Nordella sp. HKS 07: one gene and its partners. The main gene of each other region encodes a partner of the protein of the gene in region 2 in a complex. Links are inferred from orthologs where the notes say so. Each region holds a gene or a part of one and is shown on either strand. Other genes may lie near its edges. The genes, in order: eno, G5V57_RS25240 and pnp.

What was found.
Region 1: the proteins of G5V57_RS25240 (region 2) and eno are in contact, whole or in part, in a solved structure (PDB 2FYM), measured with the Escherichia coli proteins. The link is inferred for Nordella sp. HKS 07 from one-to-one orthologs.
Region 3: the proteins of G5V57_RS25240 (region 2) and pnp are in contact, whole or in part, in a cryo-EM structure (PDB 9QH0), measured with the Escherichia coli proteins. The link is inferred for Nordella sp. HKS 07 from one-to-one orthologs.

The regions. Positions count from the first base shown.
Region 1 is NZ_CP049258.1:5,843,649-5,846,786, reverse strand. Bases 153-3,138 are described here. They hold eno (phosphopyruvate hydratase), read right to left. Parts: upstream 2,290-3,138; coding sequence 1,015-2,289; downstream 153-1,014. Other genes in these bases: kdsA (3-deoxy-8-phosphooctulonate synthase), read right to left, coding at 2,392-3,138; G5V57_RS27505 (hypothetical protein), read right to left, coding at 297-1,040; dapA (4-hydroxy-tetrahydrodipicolinate synthase), read left to right, coding at 153-296. In the rest of the region: more of dapA, read left to right, coding at 1-152. UniProt on the Escherichia coli protein: Catalyzes the reversible conversion of 2-phosphoglycerate (2-PG) into phosphoenolpyruvate (PEP). It is essential for the degradation of carbohydrates via glycolysis.
Region 2 is NZ_CP049258.1:5,373,191-5,376,500, forward strand. The notes cover bases 116-3,273. They hold G5V57_RS25240 (Rne/Rng family ribonuclease), read right to left. Parts: upstream 2,903-3,273; coding sequence 329-2,902; downstream 116-328. Other genes in these bases: G5V57_RS25235 (M48 family metalloprotease), read right to left, coding at 116-244. Outside these bases: more of G5V57_RS25235, read right to left, coding at 1-115. UniProt on the Escherichia coli protein: Endoribonuclease that plays a central role in RNA processing and decay. Required for the maturation of 5S and 16S rRNAs and the majority of tRNAs. Also involved in the degradation of most mRNAs.
Region 3 is NZ_CP049258.1:1,203,746-1,206,897, forward strand. Bases 67-3,066 are described here. They hold pnp (polyribonucleotide nucleotidyltransferase), read right to left. Parts: upstream 2,644-3,066; coding sequence 490-2,643; downstream 67-489. Other genes in these bases: G5V57_RS05790 (alpha/beta fold hydrolase), read right to left, coding at 67-69; rpsO (30S ribosomal protein S15), read right to left, coding at 2,969-3,066. In the rest of the region: more of G5V57_RS05790, read right to left, coding at 1-66; more of rpsO, read right to left, coding at 3,067-3,152. UniProt on the Escherichia coli protein: Involved in mRNA degradation. Catalyzes the phosphorolysis of single-stranded polyribonucleotides processively in the 3'- to 5'-direction. Also involved, along with RNase II, in tRNA processing.

The DNA of each region.
Region 1 (3,138 bases), 470 kb from region 2 along the record:
GCGCCGATGGCGGCATTCTCGCTTCCGCTCATGTCGGAACGGAGACCTTGGCGCATGTCCGCATGCTGCTCCGGCAAGGCGACCAGCGAGCGGCACTCGCCGCCTGGCGGGCATATGCCGACACGCCGCGGCTGTTGTTCCAGGAACCCAATCCCGCGCCGATCAAGCACTGGCTGTGGCGCACCGGCCTCATCGACAGTCCGGAGCTCAGACTGCCCATGGTGCCGATCTCGGACGCCCTGGCGCAGCGTATCGATCAGCATATCGAAGGGCTGAAGGCGCGCGCGGCGGCTTGACTACTGCAAGACCTTGAATTCGCCGACGGCGACCTTCTCCGCCCCTGCGGGTCCGGCAATGCGCAGCCATAGATATTTGCCGCGTGTCTGGGCCGGAAGCGAGAAGGTCTGGCGGCCGGCCGAAGTCTGGAGCGGATAGCTCATGACCGGCCGGCCCGAAGCCTCGAGCTTGCCCTCGGGCAATACCATGACATCGAGGATGGTCGCCTTGGCCATGCCGTCGGCCTGGGTCGGCGGCGCATATTCGAGCGCGCTCACCTGCCGCTCGCCGCCGAGGTCGAGCAATACATTGACCTCCTGGTCGGGTGCCTGGATCACGAGCTCGGTCTCAGGACTGCCGTCGAAGAGGTCGCGGAACTGGTAGCGGGCTTCGCTGCCGTCCTTCAACGCCGCAGTGGCGATGTTGCGGCTCAGGTCGAGCGCCGCCGTCTGGGCCGCAGCCTGCGGTAGCGTGGCGGCCGTGATGTCGCTCTTGCCGCCCGAATTGACGGCATCGATAACGCCACCGGACTTCGCAACATCTATCCCGATCGCGGGATCGACTTGCCCCACCTTCTTCGCGGGGTCGAGCGCCACCGTCACATTGATGGGCGTCTTTTCCGAAGTCGGGCTGAAGGCCTGGATGCCGGCAAAGACAACCCCGGCCAGCGCCGCGAAGGCGCTGATGCCGAGATTCAGGTTTGAAAGCCTGGAGGTCTTCGCCGTCCCTCCGCCCTTCCTATCGAAGGATTGAGCGTCCCGCATATTCCGCCTGTGCCCCTAACTCTTCCTCGATCCGCAGCAGCTGATTGTATTTCGCCAGCCGGTCGGAGCGCGCCAGCGAACCGGTTTTGATCTGGCCGCAATTTGTGGCGACAGCAAGATCGGCGATGGTGGCGTCCTCGGTCTCGCCGGAGCGGTGCGACATGACGGCGGTGTAGGCCGCCTTATGGGCCATTTCGACCGCTTCCAGGGTCTCGGTGAGCGAGCCGATCTGGTTGACCTTGACCAGGATGGAATTGGCGACGCCCTGGGTGATTCCCTGCTTCAGCCGCTTGGTGTTGGTCACGAACAGGTCGTCGCCGACCAACTGACAGCTCTTGCCGATAAGCTCGGTAAGCGCTTTCCAGCCTTCCCAATCGTCCTCCGCCATGCCGTCCTCGATCGAAATGATCGGATAGTCCTTGGCCAGCTTGGCGAGATACTTCACCTGCTCGTCGATCGAGCGGATCTGGCCCTCGCCTTCATAATTGTACTTGCCGTCCTTGAAGAATTCGGTCGCGGCGCAGTCGAGCGCCAGATAGACGTCCCTGCCCGGCTTATAGCCCGCCTGCTCGACCGCTTTCATGACGAAATCGAGGCCGGCTTCGGCCGACGGCAAATTCGGCGCGAAGCCGCCTTCATCGCCGACATTGGTGTTGTGCCCAGCCTTCTTGAGGGCGCCCTTCAGCGTGTGGAAGATCTCCGCTCCCATGCGCAGGCCTTCACGGAAACTGTCGGCGCCGACCGGCATGACCATGAATTCCTGGAAATCGATCGGATTGTCGGCATGGGCGCCGCCATTGATGATGTTCATCATCGGCACCGGCAGGATGCGCGCGGCGGGACCGCCGACATAGCGGTAGAGCGGAAGCCCCGAGGTATCGGCCGCCGCCTTGGCGTTGGCGAGCGACACGCCGAGAATCGCATTGGCGCCGAGGCGACTCTTGTTGGTCGTGCCGTCGAGGTCGATCATGGCGCGGTCGAGGGCGATCTGGTCCTCGGCATCCATGCCGGCAAGCGTGTCGAAAATCTCGCCATTGACGGCTGCGACAGCCTTGGTCACGCCCTTGCCGAGGAAACGCAGCTTGTCGCCGTCCCTCAGCTCCACCGCCTCATGCGCCCCGGTCGAGGCGCCCGACGGCACGGCGGCGCGGCCCGAGGAGCCATCCTCCAGCACCACGTCCACTTCGATGGTCGGGTTGCCGCGGCTGTCGAGAATTTCGCGCGCTGTGATATCGAGAATGGCGGTCATGAGTCACTCCAGTTGGCTGGTCGGAGCGTCTCTATGCTGGCCCCGGATGACGATTGCAAGTCCGTCTTCCGGGCCCCGGATCCGGCGTCATTCGCCCCCGGTCTAGGCCGCATCCGCCTTGGCAATCCGGTCATGCGCCAGGAGTGCGGTGAGCAGCGCTTCGAGCTTGTCCAGCGGCACCATATTGGGGCCGTCGGACGGCGCGTTGTCGGGATCCTGATGCGTCTCGATGAAGACACCCGCCACGCCCACCGCGACGGCGGCTTTGGCGAGAACCGGCACGAAACGGCGGTCGCCGCCCGAGGACGTTCCCTGGCCGCCGGGCTGCTGGACCGAATGAGTGGCGTCGAACACCACCGGGCAGCCGGTCTCGGCCATGATCGGCAGGGAGCGCATGTCGCTCACCAGTGTGTTGTAGCCGAAGGAAGCGCCGCGCTCGGTGAGGATGACATTGGGATTGCCGCTCTCGACCACCTTGGCCGCGACATTCTTCATGTCCCAGGGCGCCAGGAACTGTCCCTTCTTCACATTGACCACCCGGCCCGTCCGGGCGGCGGCGATGAGGAGATCGGTCTGGCGCGAGAGGAAGGCCGGGATCTGGAGCACGTCCACCACCGGTGCAAGCTCCGCGCACTGATGATTTTCATGGACGTCGGTGAGGATCGGCAGATCGAATTCCTTGCGAATGTCGGCGAAGACGGCAAGCGCCTTTTCGAGGCCAAGGCCGCGCTTGCCGGTAAGGCTGGTGCGGTTCGCCTTGTCGAAGGAGGACTTGTAAACGAGGCCGATCCCGAGCTTCCGGGCGATCTCCTTGAGCTTGCCCGCCATCATGAAGGCATGCTCACGGCT
Region 2 (3,310 bases):
GCTGGCCGCCGGCCACGAAGGCGTTAATGCGCGGGTCGTTGATGATGTAGACATGCACCGAGCCCGGATTCAGTCCCGCCGCCTGGAAAATCGGCTTGGTGTAGAGCCGCATCAGGCTCTCGATCTCAGCGTCGCGGATGAGAGAGGGGCCCTTCCGTTTACTTTGCGCGAATGCGGGCGGCGCCAGCGTCGCGACCGCGACGCTGATTGCACACAGGACAGCAATGATGCGGCGCGCAGCCATCGCTCCTCCGATTGAAGCGCAGTTCAAAGCATCTCTCGGCAGCAAATGAGGCGAGTTTGAGGCTTGCCTCACCTTGCCTGCGAGCTATCCCCGCTTGCTCCACCAGCCTGGCTTGGCCTGCGCCGGACGCTCCGAGACGGTGGGAGCGGGCGGCTGCCATTTCGGCGGCTGATAGGCCTCTACCGGAGCGGGCGCGGGCTCGGCCTTGGGTGTTTCGACCGGCTTCGACGCCGGGGGCGCCTCGAAACGGGGCTCATGGCGTTCCTCGCGCGGCGGAGCGGCGTCATGGCCGCCCGGCGCCTCGTGTCGGCTCTGCGCATGCTCGGCAGGAGCATCGCCATGGCCGTTGCGTTCGCCGCGGTCGCGGTTCCTCCGCCCACGGCCCCATCTGTCACGCCGGCCGCGATTGCGCTCGCCGCGGCCTTCCTGATCACCACGCCCCTCGCGCGTCTCCTGAATGCCCTGTTCGACGGTCTCGCTTTCGGGTGCCGGCTCATCGTCACCTGGCTCGAAAGACGCTTGTGGTTCGAGGCTCGGCTGGTCGCCCATGCCCGGAATCTCGTCGTGCTCGCCGCCATTGCCGTTGAAGGCCTGATCGCGCTCCTGGCCACGGCGTCCACCGCGGCGGCCACGCCGCCGACGCCGGCGGCGCGAACTGTCGCCGTTGCCGTTGTGATCGCCTTGTTCGGCGCGCTCGGCCTGGCTTTCGCTTTCTCTCTCTTCTTCTTCCTCAGCCTCGGGCATTGCCTCGGCTTCGGGTTCCTCTTCCCGCTCCTGGAAGGCAGTGTCGATCTTGACCGGCGGCGCAGCGGTCTTGCGCTGCGGAACGCTGCGCTCGCCGGCACGTTCGATCAGAACCTGCGAGCCCTTCACGTCGTCGCTCGGCACGATGAAGATCGAAATGCCATAGGTGGCTTCTAGATCGAGCAGATGGTTGCGCTTCTCGTTCAGCACATAAGCGGCCACGTCGCGGTGGCATTTGACAGTGAGATTCTCGGCCTTGCGGCCGATGAGATGTTCCTCGATGGCGCGCATGATCGAGAGCGCGCAGGAGGACACGGAGCGCACGATACCGCGGCCTTCGCAATGCGGGCAGGTGCGGGTCGAGCCTTCGAGGAGGCTCGGCCGCAGGCGCTGGCGCGACATTTCGAGCAGGCCGAAATGGCTGATACGACCAACCTGGATGCGGGCGCGGTCGTTCTTCAGCGCTTCCTTGAGACGGCGCTCGACGGAGCGGTTGTTGCGCTTCTCCTCCATGTCGATGAAGTCGATGACCACAAGTCCGGCGAGGTCACGCAGGCGCAATTGCCGGGCGATCTCGTCGGAGGCCTCGAGATTGGTCTTGAGCGCGGTGTCCTCGATATTGTGCTCGCGGGTCGCTTTTCCCGAGTTGATGTCGATCGATACCAGGGCCTCGGTCTGGTTGATGACCATATAGCCGCCGGACTGCAGCGTGACGGTCTGCGAGAACAGGCTGTCGAGCTGGGTTTCTACCTGGAAACGCGAGAACAGCGGGCGGTTGTCCTTGTAGGGCTTCACGTTGCGCGCATGACTCGGCATGAGCATTTTCATGAAGTCCTTGGCCTCGCGATAGGCCTCGTCACCCTCGACCTGAACCTCGTCGACATCCTTGCTGTAGAGATCGCGGATCGAGCGCTTGATCAGGCTGCCTTCCTCGTAGACGAGGGCAGGAGCGGTCGAGGACAGCGTCAGGTCGCGGACGTTCTCCCACAGCCGCATCAGATAGTCGAAATCACGCTTTATCTCGGTCTTGGTGCGCTGGGCGCCGGCGGTGCGCACGATGAGCCCCATGCCGGCCGGCACTTCGATGTCGCGGGTGACCTCCTTCAGCCGGCGGCGATCCGTCGAATCGGTGATCTTGCGCGAGATGCCGCCGCCGCGCGCCGTGTTGGGCATCAACACGCAGTAGCGGCCCGCGAGAGAGAGATAGGTGGTAAGGGCCGCGCCCTTGTTGCCGCGTTCTTCCTTGACGACCTGGACCAGGATCACCTGTCGGCGCTTGATGACTTCCTGGATCTTGTAGACGCGCCGCTGCGACCGCCGGCGGCGTTGCGGCACTTCCTCGAGAGCATCCTCGGCGCCGATGGAATCGACCTTCTGCGCCTCGGCGTCCTCTTCCACCGTTTCGATGCCGTCACCGATCTCGGCGGGGAGGCCATGCTGGACCTGCGGCGCGGCGACGGGGTCGGCTTCACGTGCTTCGGGCGCTGCCGCATCGGCGGCAGTGTCGCCGTTGTGAGCCTCACGGACCTCGGTTTCACCCTCACCAGTCTCATCGGCCGACGATTCGGCCTCCTCATCATGCGCATCGCTGCGCGAGGAGTTCATATCGTCGTCGTGATGGCGGGCGTCCTCTTCTTCCTCCCGCAACAACGCCTGCCGGTCAGCGACCGGGATCTGGTAGTAGTCGGGATGGATTTCCGAGAAGGCGAGGAAACCGTGACGGTTGCCGCCGTAATCGACAAAGGCCGCCTGCAGCGACGGCTCAACGCGCGTCACCTTGGCGAGGTAGATATTGCCTTTTAGTTGCTTGCGCGCGGCGCTTTCGAAATCGAATTCTTCGATGCGGTTGCCGCGAACCACCACCACGCGGGTTTCTTCCGCGTGGGTGGCGTCGATGAGCATCTTGCTGCCCATATGTCCTTATCCTTTGCGTCGGCCGGGGGCAGGGCGGCTTCCGTCTCGGTTCCGGGCAGGAGACGTTGTGAAGACCTGTGCGCCGGCGAGCGCGTAATTGGCATGATCGGCGCTGGGCGCAACCGTGCGCTGCCCGGAGCGGCTGCCAGAGGCGGCCCTTCCGGAGTAAATGTCAGCGTGGAATGATTCATGCCTGTTGTTGTCCACATGTCCCGGCCGTGCCGGAACGGTTTAACTCATCTGCCCCGTCATCTGGGTGCCACCCCAAAAGGGCATTGGGTCCGCCCTATTGCGGGCCCGTACTGGAACGCATCCGAAGGGGCTATCGTTTAAGATCCCGGAGCCCGTCCGTAGCGGAATTCGACGCTCCGGCGGCTTCGCTTCGGATCACACGATCCAGCTCTGCCC
Region 3 (3,152 bases), 4.2 Mb from region 2 along the record:
GCGGTCCTTTACATCGTCGTAAAGGCCTTCATCGCAGCACAGCGCCGGTATCATCACGAGGGGAAGCATGATGCCGGCTTACTAAGCGGAGGAGATCAGGTCAACCAAAGCCCCGTCATCCCTGCGCAAGTCACTATCGTATTCACACATCTCGTGAGGGATGCAGGTCACCCCTCGCCCCTCAAAGAGGGGAGAGGGAGGGGCCCAACGCGCCAGCGTTAGGAGGGTGAGGGGCATCCTTGTTACCCTTCTACGCAGCAATCGCGATAGATCTGCTCATCATTGCGCCAAGAGACCGGGTGCCCCTCACCTTCCCATTGCTTCGCAATGGGCCCCTCCCTCTCCCCGCTTCCGCGGGGCGAGGGGGGGAGAACCGCATCCCTCGCGAGATGTGTGCATGCGATCGCGACTCTCGTCGGGATGACGAGCACATAAAAAAAGGCGTGGGAGATACTCCCGCGCCTTCCAAACTCTCAATATCGAGCGATCTTACTCGTTGGTGCCTTCGGCCGCCGGCTCTTCTTCCGCCTGCTTCTTGGAAATGTCCTCGCCGGTCTGCTGGTCGACCTGCTTCATCGACAGGCGCACCTTGCCGCGATTGTCGAAGCCAAGCAGCTTCACCTTGACCATGTCGCCTTCATTGACGACGTCAGAGACCTTGGCGACGCGGCGCGGCGCCAGTTCCGACACGTGGACGAGGCCGTCGCGGGCGCCGAAGAAGTTCACGAAGGCGCCGAAATCGACGACCTTGACGACCTTGCCGTCATAGATCTCGCCGACTTCCGGCTCCGACACGATCGACTTGATCCACTTCATCGCCGCTTCGATCGCCGGACCCGACGAGGACGCGACCTTGACGGTGCCGTCGTCGGAGATGTCGATCTTGGCGCCGGTCTTCTCGACGATCTCGCGGATCACCTTGCCGCCGGTGCCGATCACTTCGCGGATCTTGTCGGTCGGGATGGTGATCACTTCGATGCGCGGCGCATGCTCACCGAGGCCCGGACGCGCCTTTTCGAGCGCTTCCGACATCTTGCCGAGGATGTGCAGCCGGCCGTCCTTGGCCTGCCACAGCGCCGTCTTCATGATGTCTTCGGTGATGCCGGTGATCTTGATGTCCATCTGCAGCGAGGTCACGCCGTTGGCGGTGCCGGCCACCTTGAAGTCCATATCGCCGAGATGGTCCTCGTCACCCAGGATGTCGGAGAGCACCGCGAAGCGCTCGCCTTCCTTGATGAGGCCCATGGCGATGCCCGCCACGGGAGCGCGCAGCGGCACGCCCGCATCCATCAGCGACAGCGAGGCGCCGCAGACCGAAGCCATCGAGGACGAACCGTTCGACTCGGTGATCTCCGAGACGACGCGGATCGTATAGGGGAACTGGTCGGTGGGCGGCAGCATCGGATGGATGGCGCGCCAGGCAAGCTTGCCATGGCCGATTTCGCGCCGACCGGCGCCGCCGAGGCGACCCGTTTCACCGACCGAGAAGGGCGGGAAGTTGTAGTGCAGCATGAAAGTCTCTTTGTAGGTCCCTTCAAGCGAGTCGATATACTGCTCGTCCTCGCCGGTGCCGAGCGTGGTGACCACCAGCGCCTGGGTTTCGCCGCGGGTGAACAGAGCCGAACCATGCGTGCGCGGCAGAACCGAAGCCTCCGCCACGATTGGACGCACAGTGACGAGATTGCGCCCGTCGATGCGGTGGCCGGTGTCGAGGATGCTGTTGCGGACGATGTCCTTCTCGAGATGCTTGAACGCCTCGCCGACCTTGTTGGCGGCCGGCGCATCTTCCTGTCCTTCGACCACGAGGGCAGCCAGCACCTTGTCCTTCGCCTTGGCGACGGCTTCCTGGCGATCTTCCTTCTTGGCGATGGCATAGGCCGAACGAAGATCCGCTTCGGCGATCTGCTTCACCGAATTGAACAGCGCCTCCTGATCCGGCGGCGTGAAGTCGCGCGGCTGGCGCGCCGAACGCTCGGCCAGGCGGATGATCGCCTCGAGCACCGGCTGGAAATGCGCATGTCCGAACATGACGGCGCCGAGCATCTGCTCTTCCGAAAGCTCCTTTGCTTCCGATTCCACCATCAGCACCGCATCCTGGGTGCCGGCGACGACGAGATCTAGCTCCGACGTCTTCATCTGCTCGATCGTCGGATTGAGCACGAACTCACCATCGACAACGCCGACGCGCGCCGCACCGACCGGACCCATGAAGGGGATGCCGGAAAGCGTCAGCGCCGCGGACGAAGCGACCAGAGCGACGATGTCGGAGTCGTTTTCGAGATCGTAGGACAGCACGGTCGCGATGACCTGCGTCTCGTTGCGGAAGCCTTCGACGAACAGCGGACGGATCGGCCGGTCGATGAGGCGGGAGATCAGTGTCTCGCGCTCGGTGGGACGGCCTTCACGTTTGAAATAGCCGCCGGGGATCTTGCCGGCGGCGTAGGTCTTCTCTTGATAGTTGACGGTCAGCGGGAAGAAATCGATTCCGGGCTTTTCCGAGCGGGCCGCCACTGCGGTGGCGAGGACGGTGGTTTCACCGTAGGTGGCGAGGACAGCGCCGTCGGCCTGTCTGGCCATGCGTCCGGTTTCGAGGCGTAGCTTCTTGCCGCCCCATTCGATCTCTTCAACGTCTATCGTGAACATGTGATTTTCCTGATTGCCCTTGGCCGCCGCTAGACTTGCGTTCACCTACTCCGTGGACGGCATCCCCTATGGGCCTTCTGGCGCCGGCCCTATTGCCGGACGCCACTTGGGGGATCGCGGGCGGCAAATCGGTGATCCGCCCGCTCATACTGACTTCGTTACACTTACTCTCTAGGCATCCGAAAACCGGCTCTCCGCTTTTCGGCTTGTTGCTTAGTGCGTATCCCGGCGACGTGGAATCAAGTCGCCGAAAAGGATTCGCACCAAATCAATATGTTGGAGCAAATCCTTATCGCCAAAGTCTTCAACTTTGGCGGGATTTGCTCTAGCGGCGGATCTCGAGGCGCTTGATCAGCGACTGATAGCGCCCTTCATCGACCTTCTTGAGATAGTCGAGCAGACCGCGGCGCTGGCTGACCATCTTGAGGAGGCCGCGGCGCGAATGATTGTCCTTCTTGTGGGCTTTGAAGTGGTCGGTGAGCGTGTTGATCCGCTCGGTCAAGATCGCG